One region of the Cytobacillus dafuensis genome, then DNA from elsewhere that is predicted to be linked to it. Evidence: predicted binding sites of a transcription regulator. Region 1 holds the regulator's gene; the other holds the start of a gene.

Region 1 (4,848 bases):
ACGCGGCCAGTTCCTACAGCAACAACATTGCCTTCTTGAGGCTTTTCTTTAGCAGTGTCCGGCAAAACGATGCCGCTTGCAGTTTTTTCTTCAGTTTCAACAAGCTCGATAATAATTCGATCACCTAGTGGCTTTAACAAGTGAAACAACCTCCTCAATAAATATGTAATTTATTTTATTAGCACTCTCTAACCTTGAGTGCTAACACAATTAATATATTAAAGAATCTCCTATCTATTTGCAAGAGTGAAGCTCAATTTTTTCAAAAAAAAATTATATGTCCTCACCGATAGTTAAGTTTAGATTCAAAAATTCATTTTGAGTGTACTATTTGAAACATGTACCTTTTTATGAGTAAAATGTAGTTTAGTGTACACTATTAATAAGGAGATAAATTGGTGAAAAAAGAATACTGGATCATTCTCATTGTTTATATAACCATGCAATTATCAGGCGTCATTGGAGTTCCGCTCGTTGCTTATATCGGAACCCTTTTAGGAAAAAGTATGCAGGAAATGGAGATTATCTCGGTAACTTCATGGATTGTGATCAGCTTTACCATTACATTAATCATCACTTTAGTATTGCTGCGAAAAGAAATGAAAGATCACACTTTAATGAGGAATTCAGCTTCTGCTGCTTCTTCTATTACGTGGGCCATTGGCGGTGTTTTCCTTGCTTTTTTCGCACAAACGATTGCAGCCAATATTGAGAGCTTAATTGGAATTGAAATGGGCTCTGAAAACACACAGCAAATTATGCAGCTTATTCAAGCTTCACCTATCATCATCATTGTCAGCTCTGTGATCGGTCCCATCTTAGAGGAAATTGTTTTTCGAAAAATCCTTTTCGGTTCGCTCCACAAGAGAATGAACTTTTTTCTGGCAGCTTTAATTAGCTCTGTTATTTTCGCGCTTGCCCATGCCGAAATCGAACATATCCTTTTATATTCTGCAATGGGTTTTACATTTGCCTTTCTCTATGTCAAAACAAAGCGCATCATCGTACCGATTTTTGCCCATGTGGCAATGAATACATTCGTCGTCATCCTGCAGCTAAACAAAGACAATATTGAAAACTGGCTTAAGGATATGGAAAAAATTCAAAGCTTTATTGGAGGATTTTTATGAAAAGGACACCATTGTTTTCAGGCATTATCTATATCATTCTTGGAATCCTCTTTACCCTAATGGCAATCCAGAATACTCAAAATGAACAAACCTGGGGAATGTTTACCTATCTATTCATTATTATAGCAACCATGGACTTAGGTACAGGCTTACGATTGGTTGCGTTTCACTTTAAAATAAAAAATAGTCAACCAAAAAAATGAGCCTTCGTGGAGGCTCATTTCTTTTGGTTAGGATATGGATTATGATTGCTACAGCCTTAGATTCTAGAAAGCATTAATCATTTTCTGCTGGATAATGCTTTAAAAAGTAGATAAGTGATTGAAGCTCGACTGCTAAATCGATATGGTGAATTCTAATTGTAGGTGGAACCGAAAGCCGGGCTGGTGTAAAATTCAAAATGCCCTTCACATGGCTTTGAGCAATTCTGTCCGCAATTGATTGGGCTGCTGGAGCAGGAACAGTTAATATGACTACTTGAATCTGTTGATCTTGGATGACTTTTTCAAGATCATTCATATGAAAAATAGGGACATCACTAATATGGGTTCCAACCTTCCCCTCGTCCACATCAAAAGCAACTTCAATTTTCGTATTATTGTTTTTAAGAAAATTATAATTCAAGAACGCAGTCCCTAAATTACCAACCCCTATAAGGGCTACCTTTATCAGTTCATCCTGATCCAAAGTTTTCCGAAAAAAAGAGAGCAAGTAATTGACGTTATACCCATACCCCTTTTTCCCTAAAGCTCCGAAATAAGAGAAGTCCCTTCTTATCGTTGCAGAATCAACCTTTACAGCATCACTTAATTCTGCCGATGATACCCTCTGCTTTCCAGAAGCATGCAAATTTTTAAGAAAACGATAATATAAAGGGAGACGTTTTGCAGTTGCTTGTGGAATTTTCATTGATTCACTTGCCATATATGTATCTCCTCTCCAAATTCTAACTATTCAATCTCTCGCTTAAAATCTCCATTCTTACCACCAGTTTTTTCAACTAAATACGTTTTACCGATAACCATCCCTTTATCAACCGCTTTACACATATCATATACGGTAAGCGCACATACAGATGCAGCTGTTAGCGCTTCCATCTCTACACCTGTGTTACCCTTTGTTTTGACAGTAGCAGTAATAAAAAGTATGTACTCATCTTGTACAATCTTCCATGAGAATGAAATATCCACTCCAGTTAGTGGAATCGGATGGCACATAGGGATGATTTCCCACGTTTTCTTGCAAGCCATTACACCCGCAACCTGGGCAACCGCAAGTACATCGCCTTTTTTCATTTTATTCGAAGCAATATTTTCATATATTTCTTTATTAACTGTAATACTTGAGTGAGCAATCGCCGTACGAACCGTTTCCGGCTTATCACTAACATCGACCATTTTTGCTCTGCCTTCTTGATTAAAATGTGTAAACTCAGTCATAATAACACCTCACAATCAAATCATACACTATTTTTATCCAAATGTGTAAACATTGTAAGGCTTTTCACAAATAAGATTTGATTAGGAAATCCTTACTAACACGACTATTATAGAGAAATTATATGTTTAAATAAAGTGAAACTTCCATCAGTGGGGGTTTTTCGACGCACAGGACGTGCTAGTGCCGACGTTACCACAGGACGTGGCGTTCTTAGTCGGCCTTCATCCCCCACTGATGGTTAGTTGAACCAATCGGGCATTTACGGGCAGTTGATCCCCCACTTACTCTTCTTTGCATACGCGAATCCTTGAAATGGGGGTCTTACTGCCCGTTAATCTGCGATAACCACACAGTAAATAAAAAATTTTAAGAGAGTGCTTCTCACACAAACACTCCTTTATTGCCCATCATATATGAATGGGTTACACTATCTCTATAACATAGAGGTGAAAAAAAATGATTTTATTACAAGTCAATCAATTAATAAAAAACTTCGGTGCCGAAGTTATTTTATCGAATATAAAGCTTGAAGTACAAACTCGCGACAGAATTGCCCTTGTTGGACGCAATGGAGCCGGTAAATCCACACTTTTAAAAATTATTGCTGGTCAAATGTCCCATGATTCTGGAGATATTATCAAGCCAAAGGAAGTAGAAATTGGCTATCTAGCACAAAATACAGGCCTTGAATCCGAGCGTTCGATTTGGGACGAAATGCTAACTGTATTCGATCATTTGCAAAAGCTCGAGAAGAATTTACGCAGGCTTGAAGAGAGAATGTCTGAGCCTGAAGCAATGGCAAATCAGGAAGATTATGATCGAATTTTAAAAGAGTATGACGAACGGCAGGTTCAATTTAAAGAATTAGGAGGCTATCAATACGAATCAGACATCCGCTCTGTCCTTCACGGATTGAATTTCCAATCCTTTAGTTATGATACAAAAATATCTACATTAAGCGGCGGACAGAAAACAAGGCTTGCTTTAGGAAAACTGTTATTAAAGAAACCCGATATATTAATATTGGACGAGCCTACGAACCATTTAGATATTGATACATTATCCTGGCTAGAGCAATATTTACAAGGATACGATGGAGCCATTCTAATCGTCTCCCATGATCGATACTTTTTAGATAAAGTCGTTACACAGGTGTATGAATTATCAAGAAATCAAATTCGAAAATATTTAGGGAACTACAGCTCCTATCTTGACCAAATGGCCGCAAACTATGAACGCGAAATGAAGCTCTATGAGAAACAGCAGGAAGAAGTAGCTAAGCTGCAGGATTTTATTCAGCGTAATCTAGCGAGAGCCTCCACGACAAAAAGAGCGCAAAGCAGAAGAAAACAGCTAGAAAGAATGGACCTAATGGATCGTCCACTTGGTGATGAAAAATCAGCTTCATTTGGATTCCAAATTGATAAACAATCAGGGAATGAAGTATTGAAGGCTCATTCTGTTGCTGTCGGTTATAGTGGAGAGATGATTTCAAAGGATATTTCTTTCCGTATCACTCGGGGTGAAAGCTTTGCCCTTGTTGGTCCAAACGGAATTGGCAAATCCACACTTTTAAAAACTATTATCAACAAGCTGCCCCTTCTTGAAGGTGATCTGAACTTCGGTTCAAATGTAGCTATTGGCTATTACGATCAAGAACAGGCTGAGCTTACATCGAATAAGCGTGTGCTTAACGAGCTTTGGGACGATTATCCACTAAAACCAGAAAAAGAAATTCGGACCGTGTTAGGTAACTTTCTTTTCTCTGGAGATGACGTCTTAAAAACAGTCTCAACATTAAGCGGAGGTGAGAAGGCGCGTCTAGCCTTAGCTAAGTTAATGATGCAAAAGGCTAATTTCTTAATCCTGGACGAGCCTACAAACCATCTTGATTTAGATAGTAAAGAAATTCTAGAGAATGCATTAATTGATTACCCTGGTACCATTCTATTTGTATCCCACGACCGTTACTTTATTAATCGAATTACAACCAAAGTTCTTGAGCTTAGTGAAAAGGGAGCGACTGAATATCTAGGTGATTACGATTATTATGTTGAAAAAAAGCAAGAACAAGAAGAGTTAAAAACACTGGCTTCATCTAAAATTCCTTCTTCTCCACAGCAAGTAAATCAAGAAAAAAGCTCTTATCAAATGGATAAGGAAGCTAAAAAAATTGAAAGACAGAGACAAAGAAGACTAGAAGAAGTCGAGAAACAAATTGAAGCGTTAGAAATGAAAATTGCTGAATTTGAGCAACTCCTCTGCGAACCCGATGTGT
Region 2 (4,848 bases), 1.8 Mb from region 1:
AAATCGATTAAAAAAAGCAGGGATTAATGTTAGCTTTACAAAGCCGAGATCAAAAATGCTGATCGCTTTTCCTCAAAACAAGAGCTTATCAACCAGCACAAATTAAGCTGAAAAATAAAAAATCGTTGAGCGATGATTCGTTCAACGATTTTTTTTTTTTCAGCTTATAGGAATGTTTAAGTTTATTAACGTACTAATTAAATTTCTGACATAATTTTTTTGAAAATATCATCTTTGTTAAAATCTTCTCCCATTGGGAATCTCTTAATAAACTTATTGTTTTCATCGAGTAAATAAACAAAAGTACTATGGACAAAGAAGCCATCGCCAGGGTCTCTGTACTGAAATTGAAAAGTTTCTGCTAGCTCACGAATTTCCTCTTGATCTTTCTTAATATTATTTGGATCTCCAGTGAGCATAGTCCAGTTTCCATCATCTTCAATTTCGAACGTATTCATATATTTAAGCATTTCTTCAGGTGTGTCTCGATAAGGGTCTATACTGATGGTTAAAAATTCAACTTCTTTCCCGAATACTCCCTCTTTTTCTAAATCATTCTTTAAAAGCTTCATTTTTTGCGTTGTCGTCGGACAAATATCAGGACAATGAGTATACATAAATTCAACTAGCTTTACTTTCTTATTCGATTTAGAAAAATCATATACCTCATTATTCATAGTTACAAGTGTGGTATCATCCGGTATCTTAGAAGTCATATCACGAACGATAAAAAATGAAATACCAGCAGAGATTCCTAAAAAAACAATAATTCCACATATTATATATACTTTTTTCATTATTTCCCCTCCCTATATAAGGATAATGAAAAAGTATGAAAAATCATATGGATAATATGTGAACTTATCACGCTCAAAATGCCACGTCTTGTGGCTTAGCGATCAAATAAGAAAAGCCAAAGGAAATAATAAATACTTCCTTTGACTAAAGATTAATCGTATTTTACTTCATTGAAATCCAGACGCTTTTCACTTCGGTATAGTTGTTAAGCGCATATGATCCCATTTCTCGACCAATTCCGGATTGCTTGTAGCCTCCAAAAGGAGATGCAGCATCAAAGGCATTGTAACAATTTACCCACACAGTACCGGCACGAAGCTTATTGGCAATATAATGAGCGTTTGCTATGTCACGAGTCCATACTCCAGCAGCTAGCCCATACTCGCTGCTATTTGCTCGATTAATGAGTTCATCGAGATCTTCATATGGTAAAGCAGAAATGACTGGACCGAAAATCTCTTCTTTTGCGATCGTCATGTCGTCATTAACATCAGCAAAAATAGTAGGGGAGACAAAGTACCCTTGTTCTTGAGGCTTCTCACCACCAACAACAAGCTGTGCACCTTCATTTAATCCTTTTTCAATAAAGCCTAAAACACGATTTTGCTGTTCAATTGATACAAGCGGCCCAATCTCTGTATCAGAATGAAGACCAGCACCTTGTTTAATCTTTTTCGCATGTGCAGCCATATCAGCAACGACATTATCAAATTGCTTCTTTTGAATAAAGACACGTGAACCAGCACAGCAAACTTGCCCCTGATTAAACATTACTCCATTTAAGGCACCTGGGATCGCTCTTGACAGATCTGCATCAGGAAGTATGATATTAGGGGATTTTCCGCCTAATTCGAGTGTTACACGCTTCAATGTTTTTGATGCTTTTTCCATTATCATTTTCCCAATTTCAGTTGAGCCAGTAAAGGCAATTTTGTCGACTAATGGATGATCAACAAGCGGCTGACCAGCAGTTTCACCAAAGCCAGGAACAATATTTACAACACCTGGAGGGAATCCGGCCTCTTGAATTAATTCAGCTAAAAATAGAGCGGATAGTGGAGTTTGCTCTGCCGGTTTTAAAACAACAGTACATCCTGTTGCAAGGGCTGCTCCTAATTTCCACATTGCCATAAGGAGAGGGAAGTTCCAAGGAATGATTTGTCCAACAACTCCGACAGCTTCATGACGAGTATAGTTAAAGAAAGGACCATTCACAGGTATCGTTTGTCCCACGATTTTTGTACTCCAGCCTGCATAATAGCGCATATGTTCAATAGCTAGAGGAATATCCGCATTCGTAGTTTCACGAATTGGCTTTCCATTATCCAAAGTTTCTAATTGAGCTAATTCAGCACTATTCGCTTCCATTAAATCAGCAAGTTTGTACATGAGACGGCTTCTTTTAGCAGATCCCATTTTAGACCATGGTCCTTCATCAAATGCCTTCCTTGCTGCACGAACTGCAAGATCAATATCTTCAGGACCGGCTTCGAAAACGTTAGCGAGAACCTCACCAGTGGCTGGATTATAAGTTTCAAATGTCTTCTGAGACTTGCTTTCAACAAATTCTCCATTAATATACAAATGTTTCTTACCATTTAGAAATTTTTCTACCTTCTCTTTTAAACTAACAGTTAATTGGCTCATAATACTCCTCCTTAAAAATTGTATTCTATGTATTTCATGTTGAAAATCATGAGAAGATTGTACGCATGTGAACGCTTACAATTCTATGTTAACACTATGAAAATTTGATAATCAACGAATAGTTGAACAAATATTCTGACATTAATCGACATTATTTCATCAGGTCGTAAATTTTAAACCTTTTAAATTTTGTCAGAAGAATGGCAAGAGTTTGAACTAAAAGCGAAATTCTTTTATGAATGAAGCGAAATGCTAGAATTGACGCGATTATTAGTATTTTTGAACATTCTGTGATCTGTGGAAAATATCACAGAACTACTTTTTGGTAAATAATACGATAAAGAAAAGATATTTAAAATACATAACGAAATGAGATGTTTAAATAAGGGAGGCCAATTCAATGAAGGGTACAGGATATATTAAATTGTTTATTGGTGGCCTTGCCGCTTATGAACTTCTTGGCATGATGAGAGCAGGAAATAAAACAGTACTGCGCCCTCCTGGAGCAGCTGATGAAGATGAATTTCTTGCCCTATGTGTAAGATGCGGAAAGTGTAATCAGTCCTGTCCCTATGACTCTATCAAGATGGGGAAAGAAAACTTAGGCTTCGGAATAGGCACTCCATATATAGAACCAAGGGATAATCCATGCAGACTTTGTGATGACTTTCCTTGCGTCAAAGTTTGTCCAACAGATGCATTATCAGGAATTAATAATGTATACGATGTTGAAATGGGTACAGCAGTAATTGATACAAAGGCATGCATAGCCTACCAAGGTATGAGGTGCGAGGTTTGCTATCGCGAATGTCCCTTAATAGACGAAGCTATTAAGCTAAATATATATGTGAAGCCCGATGACCCAACACATGCTGTATTCGCTCCCATTATTAATCCAGAAAAATGTGTAGGCTGCGGTATTTGTGAAGAGAGATGCGTTATTGATGATCCTGTCGCGATAAGAGTCAAACCACGAGAAATTAAAGGGTTATTTTAGAACAGGTTTTTAGTGGCAAAATCAAGTGATTGAATAAATCCAGCTCACATATTAGCCACTTTAAATATATAGATAAAGTTTCTTCATTTAAAGGGAGGAAAGTAAACTATGGAATTATCTAGAAGAACCTTACTAAAAGCAACCGCAATCTCCATGACAATGGCTGCTGCTGGTTGTAAAAAGAAAGAAGCGAAACCTGCTGGGACAGAAGTCGCTACAGCAGTAGAAAGTACGGAACCAGATGAGTGGAAATCAACCGTTTGCAGATTTTGCGGTACAGGCTGTGGCGTACTAGTTGAGATCAAGGATGGAAAAGTTGTTGCGACAAAAGGAGATCCGGATAATCGTTCAAGCAGAGGTCTTAACTGTATTAAAGGGTTTTATGTTGGAAAAATCTTATTCGGGAAAGATCGCTTAACAAAGCCACTTATCCGTGAAGACAAGTCGAAAAAGGGCACAATGGAAGGTTTTCGAGAAGCATCTTGGGAAGAAGCACTGGATCTTGTAGCGAAAAAATTGAAAGAAAATTATGAAAAGGATCCTAAGTCAATTGCATTTTGGGGTTCAGGCCAACAAACAATTATCGATGGCTATGTATCTGTTAAACTTTGGAAAGCTGGATTATTAAGCAATAATATTGATCCGAATGCCAGACTTTGCATGGCCAGTGCAGTTACCGGTTTCATGTCTACTTTCCAATCTGATGAACCAATGGGCTCTTATAAAGATTTAGATGAAGCAGATGTTTTTGTCACATGGGGTGCTAATATGGCTGAGATGCATCCTGTTCTGTTTTCACGTTTAACAGCTAGGAAGCTAGCAAATCCAAGCGTTAAACTCTACGACATAACCACTAGACATTCTCGGACTTCTGAAGTAGCAGATTCTGTATTAGTATTTAGACCGCAGTCAGATTTAGCAATCGCAAATGCTATTGCAAACTATCTCATTCAAAATAAAAAATACGATCAAAAATTCGTAGATGAACACCTCCAGTTCAGAGCAGGAACAGAGAATTTAGGTCATTCTTTTAAAGATGATTATGATGTAACGGATGGGAAAGATGCGGATAAAGTTTGGAATATCACCTTTGAAGAATATAAAAAGAGTGTAAGCACTTATACCTTTGAAAAAGCAGCTGAAATTTCCGGAGTTCCTACTGGTGACATTGAAGCACTGGCTAAAGAGTTTGGAGACCCTGAGAAAAAGATTATGTCACTATGGACAATGGGAATGAACCAACATACACGAGGAACATGGATCAATAACCTTGTATATAATATTCATTTATTAACAGGAAAAATCAGCAAGCCTGGAAACGGACCATTCTCATTGACAGGTCAGCCAAGTGCATGTGGAACAGCAAGGGAAGTAGGGGTGTTCTCACACAGACTTCCATCGGATAT

Evidence for each region. Region 1 encodes Rex, which represses fermentation and respiration genes when NADH is low (regulators of the CRP and FNR family bind a similar motif). Its sites were predicted from a motif close to TTGTGAAATATTTCACAA; they were not measured.
Region 2: FSZ17_RS11685 (4Fe-4S dicluster domain-containing protein) is a predicted target of Rex. The motif match lies at 2,741-2,758, and genes of this name have one in related genera.

The regions. Positions count from the first base shown of each region.
Region 1 is NZ_CP042593.1:636,042-640,889, reverse strand. Features, by position in the region: gene groES (co-chaperone GroES) at 1-140, opposite strand, end outside; gene FSZ17_RS03360 (CPBP family intramembrane glutamic endopeptidase) at 399-1,130, shown strand; gene FSZ17_RS03355 (YdiK family protein) at 1,127-1,333, shown strand; gene FSZ17_RS03350 (redox-sensing transcriptional repressor Rex) at 1,407-2,054, opposite strand; gene moaC (cyclic pyranopterin monophosphate synthase MoaC) at 2,081-2,569, opposite strand; gene FSZ17_RS03340 (ABC-F family ATP-binding cassette domain-containing protein) at 3,027-4,848, shown strand, end outside.
Region 2 is NZ_CP042593.1:2,463,732-2,468,579, reverse strand. Features, by position in the region: gene FSZ17_RS23920 (hypothetical protein) at 1-106, shown strand, start outside; gene FSZ17_RS11695 (SCO family protein) at 198-797, opposite strand; gene FSZ17_RS11690 (aldehyde dehydrogenase family protein) at 961-2,445, opposite strand; gene FSZ17_RS11685 (4Fe-4S dicluster domain-containing protein) at 2,846-3,442, shown strand; gene napA (nitrate reductase catalytic subunit NapA) at 3,551-4,848, shown strand, end outside.